2 regions of the Vallitalea maricola genome follow, and region 2 is predicted to be linked to the other one. Evidence: riboswitches for the same ligand, from Rfam matches in the RefSeq annotation. Region 2 holds a riboswitch; the other holds the start of a gene.
What was found. Region 2 has a riboswitch for lysine ahead of AACQ14_RS02205 (Na+/H+ antiporter NhaC family protein). Riboswitches for the same ligand answer to the same signal wherever they lie in the genome.
Positions count from the first base shown of each region.

Region 1: it holds a riboswitch for lysine, as region 2 does, so the genes downstream of both, dapA (4-hydroxy-tetrahydrodipicolinate synthase) here and AACQ14_RS02205 (Na+/H+ antiporter NhaC family protein) in region 2, are expected to answer to the same signal.

Region 1 covers NZ_BTPU01000067.1:10,019-21,097, forward strand. The annotation lists gene htpG (molecular chaperone HtpG) at 1-1,744, shown strand, start outside; lysine riboswitch at 1,810-1,989, shown strand; gene dapA (4-hydroxy-tetrahydrodipicolinate synthase) at 2,410-3,294, shown strand; gene dapB (4-hydroxy-tetrahydrodipicolinate reductase) at 3,406-4,167, shown strand; gene AACQ14_RS17770 (metal-dependent transcriptional regulator) at 4,204-4,611, opposite strand; gene AACQ14_RS17775 (FeoA family protein) at 4,973-5,218, shown strand; gene feoB (ferrous iron transport protein B) at 5,218-7,371, shown strand; gene AACQ14_RS17785 (single-stranded DNA-binding protein) at 7,602-8,240, opposite strand; gene AACQ14_RS17790 (hypothetical protein) at 8,387-8,854, opposite strand; gene AACQ14_RS17795 (MBL fold metallo-hydrolase) at 9,215-10,054, shown strand; gene AACQ14_RS17800 (CdaR family transcriptional regulator) at 10,073-11,079, shown strand, end outside.
Region 2 covers NZ_BTPU01000005.1:121,595-132,673, forward strand. The annotation lists gene AACQ14_RS02200 (acyl-CoA dehydratase activase-related protein) at 1-4,130, shown strand, start outside; gene AACQ14_RS02205 (Na+/H+ antiporter NhaC family protein) at 4,216-5,733, opposite strand; lysine riboswitch at 5,835-6,011, opposite strand; gene mnmH (tRNA 2-selenouridine(34) synthase MnmH) at 6,077-7,141, opposite strand; gene AACQ14_RS02215 (NAD(P)-dependent malic enzyme) at 7,350-8,525, shown strand; gene AACQ14_RS02220 (ArsR/SmtB family transcription factor) at 8,993-9,298, shown strand; gene AACQ14_RS02225 (permease) at 9,301-10,269, shown strand; gene AACQ14_RS02230 (thioredoxin family protein) at 10,308-10,544, shown strand.

The DNA of each region.
Region 1 (11,079 bases), on a different contig from region 2:
AATGGGAGAGGCATCTCTACCAGAAGATAATGAATTCAAGATTGAAGTTATCGTTGATGACAAAGAGAAAACTTTGACTTTTATAGATAATGGTATCGGTATGACTGATGAAGAGGTTAAACAATATATTAACCAAATTGCTTTCTCTGGTGCTGAAGATTTTCTTAATAAATATAAAGATAAGGCTAATGAAGATCAGATTATCGGTCATTTTGGACTTGGTTTCTATTCTGCCTTCATGGTAGCAGAAAAAGTTACAATAGATACTCTTTCTTATCAAGAAGGAGCAAAAGCAGTACGTTGGGTAAGTGACGGTGGTAATGAATATGAAATGAGCGATAGTGATAGGACTGAAAGAGGAACTAAGATTACATTAAGTATTGGTGAAGATGGAAAAGACTTCTTGAATGAATGGACAGTCAAAAGCACTATCCAAAAATATTGTTCTCTAATGCCTATAGAAATCTACCTTATCAATCCTAATAAAGAAGAGCCTAAGGTAGAAAATGAAGATGCAAATGGTGAGGCAAAAGAACCTGAAGCACCAAAACCATTAAATGATACTACACCTCTATACTTAAAGAAACCTAATGAGTGTACTGATGAAGAATATAAGGAATTCTATAGAAAGATTTTTATGGATTTCAAAGAACCTTTATTCTGGATTCACCTTAATATGGATTATCCATTCAACTTAAAAGGAATCCTCTACTTCCCTAAACTTGGAAATCAATTTGATACAATGGAAGGACAAATCAAGTTATATAATAACCAAGTATTTGTTGCTGATAATATCAAAGAGGTTATTCCTGAATTCTTACTATTGTTAAAAGGTGTTTTAGATTGTCCTGACCTTCCACTTAATGTATCAAGAAGTTTCTTACAAAATGATGGATTCGTTAAGAAAATTTCTAACTACATCACTAAAAAAGTTGCTGACAAACTTAATTCATTATATAAGAAAGAAAAAGAATCCTATGAAAAGTTCTGGGATGATATTCATCCATTCATTAAATTCGGATGCTTAAAAGATGATAAGTTCTTTGACAAAACAAAGGGAATCATCTTATATAAAACAACAACAGGTGATTATGTAACTCTTGAAGAGTATTTAGATAGAAATAAAGAAAAACATGAAAATAAAGTCTACTATGTAACAGATGAAACTCTTCAATCTCAATACATCAAGATGTTCAAAGATAATGGTATGGAAGCTGTCATAATGAATACAACTATTGACCAGCCATATATTTCACATATTGAGATGAAGGAAAGTGAAAATAATATAAAATTTGCTAGAATAGATGCTGACCTTACTGATAGTCTAAAAGATGAAGACAGTACAAGTGAAGAAGACAATAAAAAGCTTAGTGAAGAAGTTCAAACTATATTCAGAAAAGCTCTTGCTAATGAAAATCTTAATGTAACTATGGAGAATCTAAAATCAGAAGATATTTCAGCTATGATAATATTACCTGAAGAATCTCGTAGAATGCAGGATATGAGCAAAATGTACGGTATGTTTGGAATGGACAGTGCAGCTATGCCAAGTAATGAAAGTCTTCTACTTAACAAGAAAAACAAGTTAGTTAAATATATCATTGATAATAAGGATAACGAAAATACTGATATATTCTGTAATCAAATTTATGATTTAGCTATGATAAGTCATAAACAGTTATCCCCTGAAGCAATGACTAAATTCATTGAAAGAAGTAATAAGATTCTTCAAAAATTAATCTAATCTTTAATAGATAATATTTGACAAATATCTACATTAGTGATATTATAATACAAAATTTAATAGTTTAGTATGGTAGAGGAGCATTTTACATTAGTAAGTAATTTGATTTGTTCAGGCAAAAGTGATGATTGCTGAAAGGGTAAGGTGCCGAAGAAGAAAATACCTGTTTATTTTCTGTCTGGGTATATAGTCAATAGCTATATAACTGTCATATATAATATTATATATGGGGTGCTACTTGTGACATTTAATATTGATTATCACAGTCGGCACGTAACGCCGACTGTTTTTTATTAAAATTTTATCCTCCACTAAATACTGAAATATTAAACAAAAATTTCAATTATTTTAGTTAATAGCAATATAATATATTAAGTAAGTAATAGAAATAGGAGGTCTGGTAATCATAAAAATAATTTTCCACATGAAATCGTAAATATTTGCTTACCTTATATTGATGTTTTGGTGAAAAACAGATATACTAAAGTAGAATAAAAAGCTATTTTAAGCATTTCATATGCTTTAGAAATAGACTTTTCTATAAGATAAACATGAGTGACTGTGTCACATAAAAGATTTCAAGGAAAATAGAAAGTAATAATAAAATGTAAAGTTTATAGATGTAGGTAAATAATTTTGTATATAAAATCTTAGGAGGTTGTTATATGTCTATTTTTACAGGATCTGGTGTAGCGATAGTAACACCATTTAACGATGATATGAGTGTTAACTTTGAAGGATTAGAGAAATTAATTGATTTTCAAATAGAAAATAAAACTGATTGTATTGTTATCTGTGGTACAACTGGTGAATCATCAACACTTAATGATGAGGAACATCTTGAATGTATAAAAGTAGCAATCGACAGGACTAATAAAAGAGTACCTGTTATAGCTGGAACTGGAAGCAATGACACTAAGCATGGTATTGAATTATCTAAGAGAGCTGAGAAGCTTGGCGCTGACGGTCTATTGCAAGTGACTCCTTATTATAATAAAACTACCCAAAAAGGATTGATTAGACACTTTTCTTCTATTGCAAACAGCGTTGATATCCCTGTTGTATTATATAATGTACCATCAAGAACAGGTCTTAACATTGATGTAGATACTGCAGTAGAATTATCAAAAGTAGATAATATCGTTGCTATAAAGGAAGCTAGTGGAAACATAGGTCATATTACTGAATTAGTTGCTAGATGCGAAGGTAATCTTGATTTATATTCTGGTAATGATGATCAGATAGTACCTCTACTCTCTCTAGGCGGTAAAGGTGTTATCTCAGTAGTAGCTAACATTCTACCAAAAGAAACTCATGACATAGTTGCCAAGTTTTTAGCTGGGGATGTAAAAGGAAGTCTTGATTTACAACTTAAATTACATGAATTGATTAAATCACTTTTCTGTGAAGTCAATCCAATACCAGTTAAAGCTGCTATGAATTATTTAGGCCTTCCATCTGGCCCATGTCGCTTACCATTAACAGATATGGAACCAGCTAATAGATTAAGAGTTGAGAACGCAATTAAAAAATTAGGAATAACTATCTAAATCATTAAAACCACTGAATACATTTTGATTCAGTATTCAGTGGTTATTTATATACTATGGAAAAAACTACTTTTTTTCGTGGAAAGCTTTTAAAATGAAAGGAGTTTTACAATGACTAGAATTATAATGCATGGTTGTAATGGGAAAATGGGACAGGTAATTTCTAAAATAGTAGAAGAAGATAATGATACCTCTATAGTAGCAGGTATTGATATATCTGATCATATTGATAACCCATACCCTGTTTTTACTGATATTAACACTCTTGATGTTGAAGGAGATGTTATAATCGACTTTTCCACTGCCAAAGCTGTACCTTCATTAATCGACTATGCAAAGTCTAGAAAAATACCTGTTGTTTTATGTACAACCGGTCTGAATGATGAACAAATTAATTTTGTTAATGAAGCTAGTAAAGAGATTGCTATCCTTTTATCGGCTAATATGTCACTTGGAGTTAATTTAATACTTAACTTAGTAAAGAAAGCTGCACAAACCCTTACCTCAGCTAATTTTGATATTGAGATTATTGAGAAACATCACAATCAAAAGATCGATGCTCCTAGTGGTACTGCATTAGCTATTGCTGATTCAATTAATGCTTCTCTTAATAATGAATATTCCTATACTTATGATAGATCTAAGGAAAGAGTTAAACGTGATTCAAAAGAAATAGGTATACATGCTGTTAGAGGCGGTACAATCGTCGGTGAGCATTCAATTATATTCGCTGGAAAAGATGAAATAATCGAACTTAATCATAGTGCCTTATCAAAGGATATTTTTGCTGTTGGAGCTGTGAATGCTGCTAAGTTCTTAAGCCAAAAATCTGAAGGTATGTATGATATGCAGAATGTAATTGAAGGTAATTAAAAAAGTATTTTACGTCAGCAGATTAAACGACCATGTTTAAAGCTGCTGATTATTATTTTTTAGGTATTTATAATATTTTTGTAGGATATTGGGATTAACATCTAGAAACTTAACGAACTGTTCCATATTTTTTAGAACCATTGGTCTAACATAATGTTCCATTAATTCTGTATCCTTCAATATGCTATCCTTAACTCCAATAATGTTAAGAAATTTTTCTATAACCATATGTCTATGATATAAAAATTCTCCTATCTTCTCCCCTTCTTCAGTAAGATTTATTAATCCGTATTTTTCATAATTAACTAATCCTATTGAATTAAGTTTTTGAACAATTTTAGTTGATGAAGAAGGTCTTACATTGAGATTATTAGCAAGTTGATTCATTCTTACGTAATTTTCTTCTTTACATATTCTATGTATCATTTCCAGATAATCTTCCATGCTGGGGGTGAGATAATTATTTTCCCTATTTAGTATCTCATAACCTCTAAATGTATAGAACTCAGATAAATTGATGATTATCGCCTCCCTAAGTCTAATTTATTATTTTGTTACTAGATTTATTCCTCTTCAATATATACATTCCAATTTCCAATATTATTTTTAGTGATTAATTGAATTATAGTTATTATTTTAAAAAAATCTTATTTGTACTTGCACCAAACAGGTTCTATTAAAATATATTATTCTAAATGAGTTAGAAAAGTTTCTTACGGCTAACTTTTTTATAAGTTATATTCAAATAAGTAAATATATCCCTATAAAAATTATGATTGAGGTGATTTGTATAAATAGTAACATAATGTCACTTGATAAACTTACAATAGGTAAAAATTGTAAGTTGTTGAGATTACAGGCTGATGGAATCACTAGAAGAAGATTACTTGATTTAGGATTAGTAAAAGATACTTTCATAAAAGCTTTGTATAAGAGCCCTTGTGGAGACCCTGTAGCATATGAAATTAGAGGTTCAGTTATAGCGTTGCGTTCAGAAGAAGCATCTAAGATAATAGTAGAATATATTCCTAAGAAGGAGGAGTCTATTTAATGGGACTTACTAATCAATCCACTGGTCTAAAAACTCTAAGAGATAGTTTTAATGTAGACCTGCAATCTCCAGATGATATAGTCATTGCTTTGGCAGGTAATCCTAATACAGGCAAAAGCACAGTTTTTAATTCCCTAACAGGACTAAAACAGCATACTGGAAATTGGCCGGGAAAAACAGTCACTAATGCTAGAGGTACATTTACTCATAAGGAACAGAATTATATCCTTGTAGATCTACCTGGTACGTACTCTCTTTTATCAAACTCTGTTGAAGAAGAAATAGCTAGAGATTTTATATGTTTTGGTAAACCTCATGCTGTAGTAGTAGTTGCAGACAGCACATGCCTAGAACGAAATCTCAATCTAGTAATCCAGATACTTGAAATTACAAGTAATGTTATTTTATGTGTTAACTTAATTGATGAATCCAAAAGAAAAGGTATTGATATAGATTGCAGAAAATTATCTGAAGAACTTGGAATTCCAGTTGTTCCTACTAACGCTAGAAGGAGTATAGGCCTTGATGTATTAAAAGATAGTTTACATAGTATGATTAAAACAAAGGAAACTTTATCTCCTATATCTATTAATTATAATGAACAGATAACTAATGCTGTTGATGAGTTATGTCCTCTTATATCTCCTATAATTAAAAATGATGTTTTAGATATGAGATGGACTTCGTTAAGATTACTTGATGGAGATAATTCAATAATACAATCTATATTAAAATATCTTGATATTGATTTATCAACTCATAATGAAATCATGAACAAGATAAAAACCATAAAAGAAGAGCTTGAAGTAGTTCATCATATGAATATTAATAATCTCAGAGAAAAAATTGTATCTAGTATAATCGAAAAAGCTGAGACAATAACTAATAAGGTGATAACCGAACATAAAAAGCAACATAGAGATTTTGATAGGAAAATTGACAAAGTTATTACTTCCAAAGCACTTGGTATTCCTATAATGCTTTTACTACTTGGCATCATATTTTGGATAACAATTATAGGTGCTAACTATCCGTCATCACTATTGTCAAATATGTTTTGTAATGCAGAATTAAAATTAACAGAATTTTTCAACTGGATTAATACTCCTGCTTGGGTTCATGGTGTACTTGTTTTGGGATTGTTCAGGACTCTAGGCTGGATAATATCTGTTATGCTACCCCCTATGGCTATATTCTTCCCATTGTTTACTCTATTAGAAGATTTGGGATATCTACCTAGGATAGCTTTTAATTTAGATTATTTTTTTAAGAAATGTTGTGCTCATGGTAAGCAGGCATTGACTATGTGCATGGGATTTGGATGTAATGCAGCTGGTATAACTTCCTGTAGAATAATAGATTCTCCTCGTGAACGTCTTATTGCAATAATAACTAATAATTTTGTACCTTGTAATGGACGCTTTCCAACACTTATCGCACTAGCTACAATCTTCATTGCTGGAATTAGCGGTAAATTTTCATCTGTAATTGGTACTATAATAATTCTACTTACTATTGTTCTTGCTGTATTTCTAACTTTTGGAATATCAAGGTTGCTATCAAAAACTATACTTAAGGGAATACCCTCATCCTTTACATTAGAATTACCGCCTTACAGAAAACCACAGATTGGTAAGATATTGATTAGATCAATAATCGACAGAACTTTATTTGTATTAGGTAGAGCTATAATTGTAGCTGCTCCCGCTGGAGTAATCATATGGATTCTACAGAATATCACTGTTGGAGATATAAGTATTCTATCCCACTGTGCTAATTTTCTAGAACCTTTTGCCAATATGATTGGTCTAGATGGCTATATACTAATGGCATTCATATTGGGATTCCCAGCAAATGAAATTGTTATACCCATACTTATTATGAGTTACATGTCAACTGGTGCAATGCTAGAACTTGATAGTCTCTCAGATCTAAAAGATTTATTAGTTAATAATGGATGGACCATGCTTACTGCCATATGTACTATGTTATTCTCTCTGAATCATTTTCCATGTGGAACTACATTATTAACCATCTATAAAGAAACTAAAAGTAAAAAATGGACTTTTGCATCATTTATTATACCTACCATAACAGGAATAGTGATATGTTTTATTGTGGCTCAAACAGCTAGATTGTTTGGATTTTATTAGGAGAACAGTCGCAAATATAGTATAGGGGAATATTCGCTCGATATTTAAATCTGGTTTAATTCTTTACTCTAAATGAATAGAACTGTAAAAAATATAGTGATAATCACAATTTTTACGACTTGTTGTATATCTTAAAAAGAGATAAACAACAAACCTAACCAGAGTGGTTATCACTACATTGGTTTAACATACTACCGCTGTCTCTATAATTTATACATAACTCCCCTAACTCACTTAATCTCTTCCTCATGCACCTCTATCTTAGAAATCGAAACCTCATAAGCAACCTTACTTATGGACTCATTCTCACTTAATTTTTTTTGATACTCCCTGCTCTGTATCCTGCCCCATATTTTTATTCTATCACCAACATTGAATTTTTCTGCATATCTTGCATTTCTTCCCCAGCAAATACATGGAATATAATCCGATTTGTTATAAGGACGATTAACAGCCAATAAAATATCTGTAATCTCTCTTCCAAAAGGTGTTGTTCTATACATTGGAGGCTTACAAATATAACCATCTAAATATATGTAATTAGGGTTTCTCTTAATCTCTTCTTCTTCAAAAATAGAGATTTCTCTAGCGAAAACTGTTAAAACTAATCTATTTTTACCCTCAATTTGTCTGTTATAAGAACGAAATTGTCCTTGAATATCTACTATCTTACCTCTCAAATCACTAGTTGTGTCAATAAGACGTTCCGATACCATTATAGGTATTATATCAGAGTTATCACTTAGTCTTGATATTTCTACATTAAAATTATAAAACCCCTCTCCATATACTTCATGGCTGAATTCAAATGTAGAATGTATTTTTCCTATTAAATTGACTTGATTGTTTCTGATAACATTATCTTCCATGATACTTATCTCCCTTCCATTATATTAAACGTTAACCCTTCTCCTTAGAAAAATTATCATTCAATATATATTCATATGTTTAATGTTTATCTATATTTATCTTTATTCAAAATGATTGATTTTTAGAAGCAGATTTTTAATTCTTCTTACATGGAATTTAATTTATCACTAATACTCCTATCTATTAACATTACAGCAGTTACAGCTGACATTATATTATATATATCGTGTCCCCAAGACGATTTAATAAATACAGGAAATTCTTGTGGCTCAATTATCGTATCATCTTCGTCTATCTCTCTTTGAATACAGTAGATTAGAGTTTTACTTGTATCCAAATCACCACCCAAACTTGATATAGTAACACTAGATTTTTTATTAAATCCAAGAGTAATAAATCTGCATAGAGGAATATCAAGGTTAATATCTTTCAATTCATGATCTACATTAGCGATAGCATAATAGTTTGTTTTACCATTATCAAATACACTAATAGTCACCAAATTACTCTCTTCTTCTATTTCATATTTCACGTTAACTTTTTTCATGATATCTTCAAAAATAAATATTAAGTTACTTAACTTATCATTACCTGTTATAATAATTTTTTTCATATATAGCAACCTGCCTTTGAAAATATAAAAATAGTTATATCACTTATTATTGTCTAACTTAGTAATTTATAATCCTTAAAAATAAAAAATAATTATTAGCTAACATAAACAGCTATATGTGTTGTATAATAATACATAACTTACAAATAATTTTTCATATTATTAAAACACACAAAAAACAAGACATTATGTCACTATTTATTGTTTTTATACATAATGAATATTAATTTTAGATAAATTATAATTATAATTGTAATCAATAATATAAAAAGTAGTAAAAGCGCATAATAACATCTTATTTTATCGAATGTATTTGTTGATATTATGCAACTACTTATCTTAATAGAAAGGAGGATGTCAATGAAATTAACTATAACAACTCTTATAGAAAATTCTAAAGGAGAACATTTAGGCTTATTGAACGAACATGGTATTTCCTTTTTGATTGAAGTGAATAATAAGAAAATACTATTTGACACTGGGCAAAGTGGTGATTTTATTAAAAATGCATCTACTCTTGGTAAAGACTTAAAAGATATAGATATGGTCGTCTTAAGTCACGGACATTATGATCATACAGGCGGATTTAGACGTTTTGTAGAAAATGTTACTTCTGACTTTAAACTGTATTTTCATAAGAATGCATTTAGAAAAAAATATAGCTTTGATAATACTCATTACAAATTTTTAGGAAACAGTTTTGATAAAGAATTTTTAGAGGATAATAATGTTGAATCTCATTTTGTGGAAGAGGATATATTAGAAATAGATAAAGGAATTTATATTATTTCTAATTTCGAACGTGTTACTTCATTTGAGAAAAAAAATCCTAGATTTTATCTTGAAAATAATGATGAACATATTCTTGATGATTTTAATGATGAAATTATGTTAGCAATAGATACACGAGAAGGTCTAGTAGTTATTTTGGGCTGCTCTCATCCTGGTGTAATCAATATGCTGAAAACTTTGATTAAGCGTACTGGTAAAAGTATTAATACAATCATTGGTGGAACACATTTGGTTAGGGCTGACGAGGATAGAATTCGCCAAACCATAGATAATTTTCAAGCTATGGACATAAAGAAATTCGGCATTTCACATTGTACGGGAGAAAATGCCATGAATCAGTTGAAACAAGCATTTGGTGAAAAATATTTTCATAATACAACTGGAACAGTACTATATTTTGATAAATAAAAATATGGAGAGATAGGTATGTTTTTAAAAGATATTGCACAAAAAATTGTTAATTTAATGATGGAAGTTATTGATTACCGTAATATTAATATTATGGATTGTGATGGTTTTATCCTTGCTTCAGGTGAACCTAACAGAGTTTCCACCTATCATAAAGGTGCTGATGATGTTATTAAGTCTGGAAAAAGTATTGAAATATATCCAGGTGATGTTGAAAAATTCCCTGGTGCTAAACAAGGTGTTAATCTTCCCATCAATATTGAAGGAAAGGTTATCGGCGTTGTAGGAGTCTACGGGCATCCTGATGAAGTTAGAATGGTTGCCAAGCTTGTTAAAAATTCTGTAGAGCTGGCTCTTGAACAATATCTTATATCTGAACAGGTCAATCTTGTAAAAGACCTGAATAATCAAATGATAAGAAAATTAATATTCAATCCTATATCTGAAACAGAAGAAGAAATTTTATGTTTATCAAAAGTATCACATGTGGATCTAAAACTGCGAAGATGTGCTGTGGTAATAAAATTAGATAAATTTTCTAATGATGAAGTTTATGAATCTGTCAATGCTATGGGAGAGATAGAAAAACTGTTAACAAGTAATAATTATATAACTAATAATGATTTTTTTGGTATCATTAATCATTATTTTATAATTTTCAAAGATATTGCTGATGAAAAACGCTCTACATATATAGATAACATCTTACACACCCTTAAAGATAAACAACCATTTGATACTAGAATAGGTTTAGGTAATTCTTATAACGACTTATATGGATATAAAAAATCATTCAACGAAGCTGTTGAACTTATTTCTATAAGCAAAAACGCTCCTCTTGATATTAACGATTTTGAAACCCAAGCCAAATATCTTCTCCATAAAATACAAACAGATGAATCTGAGCCATTTATTAAGAAATTGTATTTATCAATACTAAATGAAAATAATAAAGTTCCCGAATGGTTTTATAAAACATTAGATTCATTATTTGAACATAATCTTAATTTGAATGAAACGGCGGA
Region 2 (11,079 bases):
GTGTCAAAGAGCTGATTAAAGAGGTATATGATAAATACACTGACAGTAATATAACAATAAATGTCAGCGGTTCGGCTGGACTTGGGATATCTGAAAAACTAGATATACCTTTCATTCAAGAAGTAATATCTTGCAGTCTAGCTATAGAAAATCTTGCACCTAAAACAGATGTAGCTATTGAACTTGGTGGAGAAGATGCTAAGATAATTTATTTTACTAATGGAGTTGAACAAAGGATGAATGGTACTTGTGCTGGAGGTACAGGTGCATTCATAGATCAAATGGCTTCATTACTAAAAACAGATCCAATAGGACTTAATGAATTGGCAAAGAATTACAATAATATTTATCCTATTGCGGCAAGATGCGGTGTATTTGCAAAAAGCGATATACAGCCATTACTTAATGAAGGGGCAGCAAAAGAGGATATAGCTGTATCCATCTTTCAAAGTATTGTTACACAAACAATCAGCAATCTGGCATGTGGAAGACCTATAAAAGGTAATGTGGCTTTTCTAGGAGGTCCACTGTATTTTTTATCTGAACTAAGAAAAAGATTCATTAAAACCCTAAAATTGAAGGAAGACCAAGTCATATTCCCTGATGATTCCCATTATTTTATTGCTATAGGGGCTGCAATCAACTCAATAAAAGATAATTCTATAACAACAAAGGAATTATACGATAGACTAGAAGAGTTAGATAAAAGCACAGATTATGGGGTTAAAAGATTAAGAGCGTTATTTAGGGATACTGATGATCTAGATAAATTCAGAAGAAGACATACAAGAGACAGTGTACCTAGAAAAGATTTATCTAATTACAGAGAAAAATGCTATCTAGGAATAGATGCTGGGTCAACTACTACAAAAATAATTTTGATGGGAGACAATTATGAGATACTTTATAGCTATTATAACAGTAATGAAGGACGGCCATTAAAAATTGTAATAGATGTTCTAGCAGATATTTATAATAAACTGCCAGATGGTGCTAAGATTGTTAAAACAGCTGTTACAGGATATGGAGAAGGATTAATAAAAAGTGCATTAAAGATAGATATAGGAGAAATTGAGACAGTTGCACATTACAAGGCGGCAGAACGATTTTTGCCAGGAGTTGAATTCATATTAGATATTGGCGGACAAGATATGAAATGCTTGAAGGTGAAAAATGGTGTAATAGAGAATATCATGCTTAATGAAGCATGTAGTTCAGGTTGCGGTTCTTTTCTTGAAACATTCGCCAAATCTCTCAATCTAACAATAGAAGAATTCAGCCAAAAAGCTCTTTTCGCAGAAGAGCCAGTTGACCTAGGTTCAAGATGTACAGTTTTCATGAATTCCAGAGTAAAACAAGCCCAAAAAGAAGGCGCCACAATAGGTGATATATCAGCAGGATTATCCTATTCATTGATTAATAATGCTTTACAAAAAGTTATCAAGATAAAGAATCCAGAGGAAATGGGAGAGAAGATAATAGTTCAAGGCGGTACTTTTTACAATGATGCAGTTCTTAGGAGTTTTGAATTAATATCATGCAGACAGGTAGTAAGACCAGAAATATCGGGAATGATGGGAGCGTATGGATGCGCATTAATTGCAAAAGAGAGATATATCAAGGGGGAATTAACAAGTCTATTGACAAAAGATAAACTGAATAATTTCAACAGAAAGATACATCATCGTAGATGTGGTTTATGTGCTAATAATTGCTTGCTTACAATAAATGAATTTCAAGATGGAAGAAGTTTTGTAAGTGGCAATCGTTGTGAAAGAGGAAGTGGTGCTAGGCATATTGAACAAAACCTGCCAAATCTATATCAATACAAATTACAACGATTGTTCAGTTATAAGCCTCTAAGTAAGGAAAAAGCAAAAGCAGTAATAGGAATTCCTAGAGTCATGAATATATACCAAAATTATCCACTTTGGTTTACATTCCTTACAGAATTAGGTTTCAGAGTGCTAATTTCTCCAAGGAGTAATAAGAAAATTTATGAAAAAGGAATGGACACAATACCATCTGAATCAGCTTGTTATCCAGCAAAGATTACTCATGGACATATTATGAGTCTAGTAGAAAAACAAGTGGATATGATATTCTATCCATGTATATTCTATGAGAAAAAAGAATTTGCATCAAGTGATAATCATCTAAACTGTGCACTTGTAATCTCTTATCCAGAGGTTATAAAAAACAATATGAAAATACTTGAAGAGAAAAATATCAAATTCCTAGATCCATTTTTGACTTTGGATAATAAGAATGCTCTGGCTAAGGTACTACATGAGACTTTTAAAGATTATGGCGTGGATAAGAAACAAGTAGATAGAGCATTAAAAATTGCTTGGGATGAAAATGAAGCCTTCAAAGAGGATATAAGGAAAAAGGGAGAAGAGACCTTAGAATATCTAAAAGAAACAGGTAAGAAAGGGATAGTTCTATGTGGAAGACCATATCATATAGACCCTGAAATAAATCATGGAATACCAGAATTAATAAATAATCTAGGTATGGTAGTGCTAACAGAAGATTCAGTTGCTCATTTAGGTAAAATAAATAATCCATTAAGAGTGGTCGACCAATGGACATACCACTCAAGGACCTATAGAGCTGCCAGTTTTGTAACAACAACAGATTATCTTGAAATAGTTCAGCTTAACTCATTTGGCTGCGGATTGGATGCCATAGCAACAGATATGGTAGCTGAGATATTAGAAAATAATAATAAGCTGTACACATTGATAAAAATAGATGAAGTCAATAATCTAGGAGCTGCAAGAATAAGACTCAGATCATTGAAAGCGGCAATGGATGAAAGACAAAAAAATAGGATTACACCTATGCATGTAAAGGATTTTTATAAAAAGAGGATATTTACACAAGAAATGAAAAAAACTCATACTATTCTTGCTCCACAGTTATCTCCTATACACTTTGAATTACTGGAGAAAGCTATAAACAGTTGTGGTTACAATCTTAAAATACTTCCACATGTCAATGAAAAAGTATTGAAAGAGGGGCTTAAATACGTTAATAATGATACATGCTATCCTTCTATTTTAATAGTGGGGCAGATACTATGTGCATTAAAGAATGGTAACTATGATAGAAACAATACTTCAGTTATAATATCTCAGACTGGAGGAGTTTGCAGAGCTACTAATTATATAGCCATCATTAGAAAAGCATTACAAGACGCTGGATTTTCTGATATTCCTGTTTTATCATTGAATGCAGTGGGATATGAAAAAAATCCAGGATTCAAATTGAATTTAACTATGATAAATAAGATGATTATGTCAATATTGTACGGAGACCTGTTCATGCAATTAATATATAGGACAAGACCTTATGAAAAGATAAAAGGTTCAACAAAAAGGTTGCATGACAAATGGAAAAAAATATGTATAGATAACATAACTAATAATAGTAAGCTTAGACCAGATATAATAAGGGGTATAGTAAATGATTTTGACAAAATACCTCTATATGATGTTAGAAAACCAAAAGTAGGCTTGACAGGAGAAATATTTGTTAAATTCAATCCATTCTCCAATAATCAAATAGTAAAAATGATTGAAAAAGAGGGCGGAGAAGCAGTTGTACCTGATTTAATTGATTTCTTCTTATATAGTGTATATAATGCTAAGTTTAAAAGCAGGTATCTAGGTAAAAGTAAAGTAAAAGCTTTGGCTTGTGATATTGCTATTAAATATGTGGAAGCATTTAGAAGACATCAAAGAGAAGCACTTAAAAATAGTAATAGATTCCAGAATTCAAGGACTATTGGACAACTAGCCAGAGGAGCACAAAATATTCTTTCTCTAGGTAATCATGCTGGTGAAGGTTGGTTCTTGACAGCTGAGATGGTTGAATTACTAGATAGTGGTGTGAAAAATATCATATGTATGCAGCCTTTTGCTTGTCTGCCTAACCATGTAACAGGAAAAGGAATGTTAAGAGCTCTAAAAGAAAAATACCCAGAAGCTAACCTATTAACAGTAGATTATGATCCAGGAGCTAGTGAAGTGAATCAACTTAATAGAATAAAATTAATGTTTGCAGTAGCATTCAAAGATCTGGAGAATACTGAGAAATTAGTAGAGAAGAAAAAAATAAAATAGAATAAAAAGGGGCTGTAGGATAATATACCAAAAATGTATTATCCCACAGCACTTTATTTATTGATATCCTACACTATATATTACTTTATTCGCTAACATTTATTGGGTTCTTTAGTTTTCGAGCAATATAAATGAAAATAACAAATTCCACTATTATTACACCATAACATATTAATAGATTTTTAGTTAATCCATATACTATAAAAGCTACAAAGGATATAAGACCAGCTATTAACGCATACGGTAATTGGGATGTAAAGTGAGCATCCAGTTTTGCTTGAGCTCCTGTAGCTGAGAGTACGGTGGTATCACTTATTGGTGAGCAGTGATCTCCAAGGATAGCACCACTTAATACGGCAGCCATAGCTGGTAACATCATCGAAGGGTCAGTTGCGGCTAATATCTTACCAACAATTGGTAACAATAAACCAAAAGTTCCCCAGCTGGTTCCAGTCATAAAAGCAATAAAACTTCCTATTATAAACATTATAGGTATCAATAGACTAGGATTCATTTGAGAGGTTTCAATCCAATCAGCCAAATATTGACCAGTGTTAAGTTTATCTATAACTTCAACTAGTGTCCAAGCAGTAATTAATATTATTGATGCAGGTAGCATAGAACTGATACCTGCCTTAGCAGCACGGAAAAGATGCTTTACTGAAACTTCCCCAGTGGATATAGCAAATATAGTTGCTATGATTGTAGTGATTACAGAACCACGGAAGAGTGGAAGAGTAATATCTACAGATAACATTTGACTAATGTCCCATTTGGCTTCATATAACATACCACCTAAGATTAAGATGATTAGTGATAGGATGGTGATGATTAATGCCCACTTAGAACCTTTGTTAGTAACTGCTTGTACATGAGAAATATCTTCAGCTGATTTGGAACAGCTGATATCATTTCCTTCTTCAGCTTTTTTTTCATAAGTTTTCATTTTACCAATGTTAATATTGAATTTTATAACTATAAATACCATTATAAGAGCTACAATAGCGTAAAACTGCATAGGAATCATTCGCCAATAAGCACCAGTTCCAGTGGTTGCAGTATAACCTACTTTTTTGAAAACACCTGTTAATGTACCGATTATGTAAGCTCCCCATGTAGATATTGGTAATAAGATAACTACTGGAGCACTAGTTGAATCAATGATATATGAGAGTTTGGCACGACTGATACTATAACGGTCTGTGATAGGTTTTGAGATTTCACCTATAACTAAAGCATTGAAGTAATCATCAATAAAGATAACAATTCCTAGAATCCATGCAACAATTTGTGCTGCTTTCTTATTCTTGATCTTTGAAACTGCAAAATCAGCAAATGCTTTTGTGGAATTAGTAATTGTTAATAGAGTTGTGATAATTCCTAGTAACAATAAAAAACCTACTATTGGCATGTGCCAAGAAAAATCTGTTATTATTTCCCAAACTGTTGTACCTATGTAAGATACTGTATCTAACACATTGAAGCCATGTGCAATTAAAGAACCTATGATAATTCCAACAGATAGTGACATGATAACTTTTTTGGTTATGATAACTAATACAATCATTATGATTGCTGGTACTAAACTTAATAAAAGTTCCATAATTTCCTCCTCCTATTTCCTTTTTCTGATGAATAAATTAGCTAAGTTTTATAACATTAAAAAAAAGACAATAGTTACACTATTGTCTGAAAGTATCTTATTCAAATAATAGCGCCTTCACTACGATAGGTAGTGAGAGTGATAAGTCTATTAAACTTAACTCCAACATTATTTCTTGGCGGAAAATAATGCTTCGGCAGATCATCCTTTCATCATACTTTATTCGCTTGCCAAGCTAGGTTATGATTACTAATAATCTCTGCGCCTCTATTATGCTTATTCTATTGTCAGTATTGAATTATACAGGAGGATAATGTATAATGTCAAGTTAAATTTATTATTATTAGCCTTTTTTAGGTATGTTACTTTCTTTGTTAAATATTTCAATGAGTTCTTTTACAGCTACATCTATGTTACTAGAATCTACTTCATAATCAAAAGTACCATAATATTTTTTCCATTTCTTATACATTGGGTCATAATAATTATCAAGTAGTAAACCTACAAAATCATGAAGATTACCATTTTCAATGTATTCATGCATTAAGTTGTAATCATGATTGGACATATATGATTTTATTGTGGTAAGTGAATTTTTTATAAAAGATAGATTTTCTTCAAAAGTACCATTAGTTTCCATGTAATCATCTAACAATCTCTGTATTCTAATTTCCTTATCAAGATTGACAAGTACATGGATACCTGTTTTGATATGATTGATAGCATATGCTGGGACGACTCTTTTACCTATTTTTGAGCTTTCTGCTTCAACAAATACAAGGGAGTTATTAAAAGATATGGTTTTATCATAGACATAAGATTCAAATACTTTTTGTGGAGGCTGTTCACCTAAACCTACACCACCAAATACTGAACCACGATGGTTAGCTAATCCTTCAAGGTCAAGTACAGGCATTCCAGCTTTTTCTAGAGCTTTTAACAACAAAGTTTTACTACAACCAGTGTAGCCGTGTAAAACAATATATGGAGATGGAAGACTTAGTCTTTTTTCGAAGTCTTTTAAAATATAGGTTCTGTATGCTTTATATCCACCTTCTAGTTGATAAGCTGGGAGGTGCATCAAAGATATAACTGTAGCGATAGATTTACTTCTAAGACCGCCTCTCCAACAGAATATAACGATTTTACTATACCCTTTTGCTGTTTTTTTAATCTTTGCATAGATTTCTGGCAGTTTCTGGCAAGCTATTTCAAAACCTTCTTCTTTTGCAGTTATTTTATTAACATTTTTATAAGTATGTCCAAGATAGGCTCTTTCCTCATTATTGAAGATAGGTACGTTGACAGCTCCTGGTATTGTTCCTTCCTCAAATTCCTTAGTAGTTCTAACATCTATGAAAATAACTCTATCCATATGAAGACATTTATCAATAGATATGGTTTCCATTATAATTTCCTCTTTTCGAAGTATTTCTAGTTAGTTTGATATATATTATTATTTATCGTTGCTTAGTAAGCAGGGTTATACTATAATGATGGTATCAAAATCAATTTGTTGTATTGTTAATCTATAATTACTTTTATACTATAGTATACAGTATTAGTAATATATAATTCAATAACTATTTTAAAATTAAACTTACAGGAGGCATACAATGGATATTTACGGAAAATCACTTAAGATGCATGAAGAGAATAAGGGTAAGATTGAAATTGTTTCAAAAGTTAAAGTATCTAACAAGGATGAATTGAGTCTTGCATATTCACCAGGGGTTGCAGAGCCTTGTAGGAAAATAGCTGAAGATGAAAATAATATATACAAATATACTTCAAAAGGTAATATGGTTGCCGTTATCACAGATGGTTCAGCAGTTCTTGGATTAGGGAATATTGGACCAAAGGCTGCATTGCCTGTTATGGAAGGTAAGTCCATACTTTTTAAGAAATTCGGTAACGTTGATTCATTTCCATTATGTTTAGATACACAAGATACTGAGGAGATCATTAATATATGTAAAAATTTGACTCCTTCACTTGGCGGTATTAACCTAGAAGATATATCAGCTCCTAGATGTGTTGAAATAGAGAGAAGGTTAATAGAAGAATTAGATATTCCAGTATTCCATGATGACCAACATGGTACTGCAATTATTGTGACCGCTGCATTACTTAATGCTTGTAAATTGACAGGTAAGAATCCAAAGGAGTTAAAAGTTGTTGTCAGTGGAGCAGGAGCTGCCGGCAGCTCTATCGTTCGCATGATTCATAATTATGGAGTAGGAGATATAATATCTGTTGATATAGATGGAATCATTAATTCCAAACGTGAAAACTTGGATTTCTTACAGAAAGAAATTCTTGAAATAACTAATAAGGAAGACATTGAAGGTGATTTATCAGCAGCTATGAAAAACGCTGATGCATTTATTGGTGTATCAGCTGGTAATATAGTATCTCAGGAAATGATTAAATCCATGAATGATAATCCTTTTGTATTTGCAATGGCTAATCCTGTACCTGAGATTATGCCAGAAGACGCAAAAAAAGCAGGAGCAAGAATAATAGGTACTGGTAGAAGTGATTATCCTAACCAGATAAATAATGTTCTAGCCTTCCCAGGCATCTTTAGAGGAGCATTAGATGTGGGAGCTAAAAAAATCAATGAAGAGATGAAATTAGCAGCAGCTTATGCTATTGCTTCCGTAATTGACGAAAAAGAACTTCGTGAAGATTATATTGTTCCATCACCATTTGATGAACGTGTAGTACAAGCCGTAGCAGAAGCAGTCGCAATAAAAGCCGTTGAAACTGGTGTGGTAAGACAAAAATAAATTATTGATAATTTTATGTTCTTCATAATGTGCAATAATAGAAAAAGTGAGTTGCGTGTAATTCGTGATTCACTTTTTTCGCAATTATAAAGAAATATTTTGCTTCTAGCTTTTTTAATTGTCTATTTCTAATATAAATAGCAAGAAATAGCCTCAGCTTGCTTAATTAAGAAGTAAAATTTTTTTGTGATTATATTGACGGTTACTTCATAGCAAAATAGTATATGTATATGTGGAGTAGTGAGGCAGGACGCCGAACCCAGCTTTTTGCTCAGGACGAGCAAGTAGCTGGCGTAACATATACATATACTATTTTGCAAAAACCAAGTCAGAATAAAACAATTTTACTGACCTACTTGCACAAATAAAATATACTTAAATACTATATTGACAAAATTGCTTTATAGACATATAATGTTAGTAAATAACTATATAAGAATATTATTATATACTTAAGGAGGTAGCTAATGAAGATTGATACAATGGAAGTTAATGTTTTAAAAGCATTGGCACATCCAGTAAGGCTAGAAATAGTAAAAAAGCTATTTGATGGCGAAAGATGTGTGTGTCAATTATGTGATGATAATGAGTATTCACAAGCTAACATGTCACAACATCTAAAACTTCTAAAAGATGCGGATATAGTGAATACCAGAAAAGATGGTAATAAGGTTATATATAACATCAAACATGAAGAAGTTAAAGATATTATTACGTTAGTGAATAAATTAGTAAGGACAGAGATTAATAAATTACTTGATAGTGAGGTATAGATATGTTTAATTGGTTGGACTATTTAGCACAAGCTTTTGTTACCAAAGTAACAGGATTATCTATGGATAGCAAATGGGGAAGTAGTATACATTTTTTCATATATGATACAATCAAGATTATTATTTTGTTGAGTATCATGATATTCCTAATTTCATATATACGCAGTTACTTCCCACCAGAAAAGACAAAAAGGATTCTTGCAAAATTCAGTGGTATAAAAGGTAATATAATGGCATCGCTATTAGGTATTGTTACACCTTTTTGTTCTTGTTCATCTGTGCCTATTTTTATAGGATTTGTTGAAGCAGGAGTACCATTGGGACTTACATTCTCATTTCTTATTACATCACCAATAGTTAATGAAGCTGCATTTATTATATTACTTGGCTTATTTGGATGGAAGTTAGCTGTTGTTTATGTAATTACAGGAGTTATTGTTGGAGTTGTAGGTGGACTTATTATTGGAAAAATGAAGATGGAAAAAGAAGTTGAAGAATATGTCTACAATACAAAAGTAGCTCAGATTGATCCAAAAGAATTGACTGTAAATGAAAGGATATCTTTTGCTACACAAAATGTAAAAGATATAGTTAAAAGAATTTGGTTATTCTTAATAATAGGTATTGGAATTGGAGCAGCAATACATGGATGGGTTCCAAAAGACTTTCTTGCAAATTATGCAGGTGAAAATAATCCATTTGCTGTACTTATCGCTGTTGTGTGTGGAATTCCACTCTATTCAAATGCAATGGGTACAATACCTATTGCACAGGCACTTATAGGCAAGGGAGTTGGTATAGGTACAGCACTTTCATTTATGATGGCTGTAACAGCTTTATCTGCACCTGAATTGGTTCTTCTTAGAAAGGTCATAAAACCTAGATTGATAGTTTGGTTTGTCATTGTAACTGGAATAGGTATATTAATGACGGGCTATCTATTTAACTTTATTGGGCATTTATTGATGTAATATAAAAATAATTTATTATTAAAATGGAGGTAATACAAATGGTTATTAAAATTTTAGGAGGCGGTTGTAAAAACTGTCAAAATCTATACAAAAATACTTTGGAAGCATTAGAAACAGTAGGTATAGAAGCCCAGGTATTGAAGGTTGAAGATATTAATGAAATCATGTCTTATGGTGTTATGAAGACACCAGCATTAGTTGTTGATGATCAAGTAAAGATTATGGGACGTGTAGCTAAATATAAAGAATTGGTGAAAATGTTTGAAACTAACTAAAACAAATTGTTATATAATAAATATAATTAAATAATACAATTTTATATTGTATTATTTGGAATAATGAGGCAACTATAAAACTTGATAAATCCCATAAATTAGTGTATAATATCAAATGATGTAAAAATAGAAGTAAAAAATATTAGTATTTGATGTGCAAGGTACATGATGCTTTCGTGCAGTATGTATTCAAACATGTCAAAAAAATGGTTTAATTATATAAGACATTTTTATACCATTTTTTTAAAGAAAGAAAGTATTTTTGAAAATATTTGATTTGAACTGGGGTTTGTTTTGGGTCTATATTATTAGGCAAAAAACTATGCTACTATTATATAGTGGCGTAATGTGAATATATTTATTATATGAAACATAAACACTCTAACTCTGATCCTAAAGAGTTAGAGTGTTTTTTTTAAGTTTAATGTTATAGAACTAATAAAGAGTAAACATTAAGATGCTTCAATACTTAAAATTTTAATACTACTTTATTCAAATGAAAATAATTAATTTTAATGGATTAAAACAGACAAAT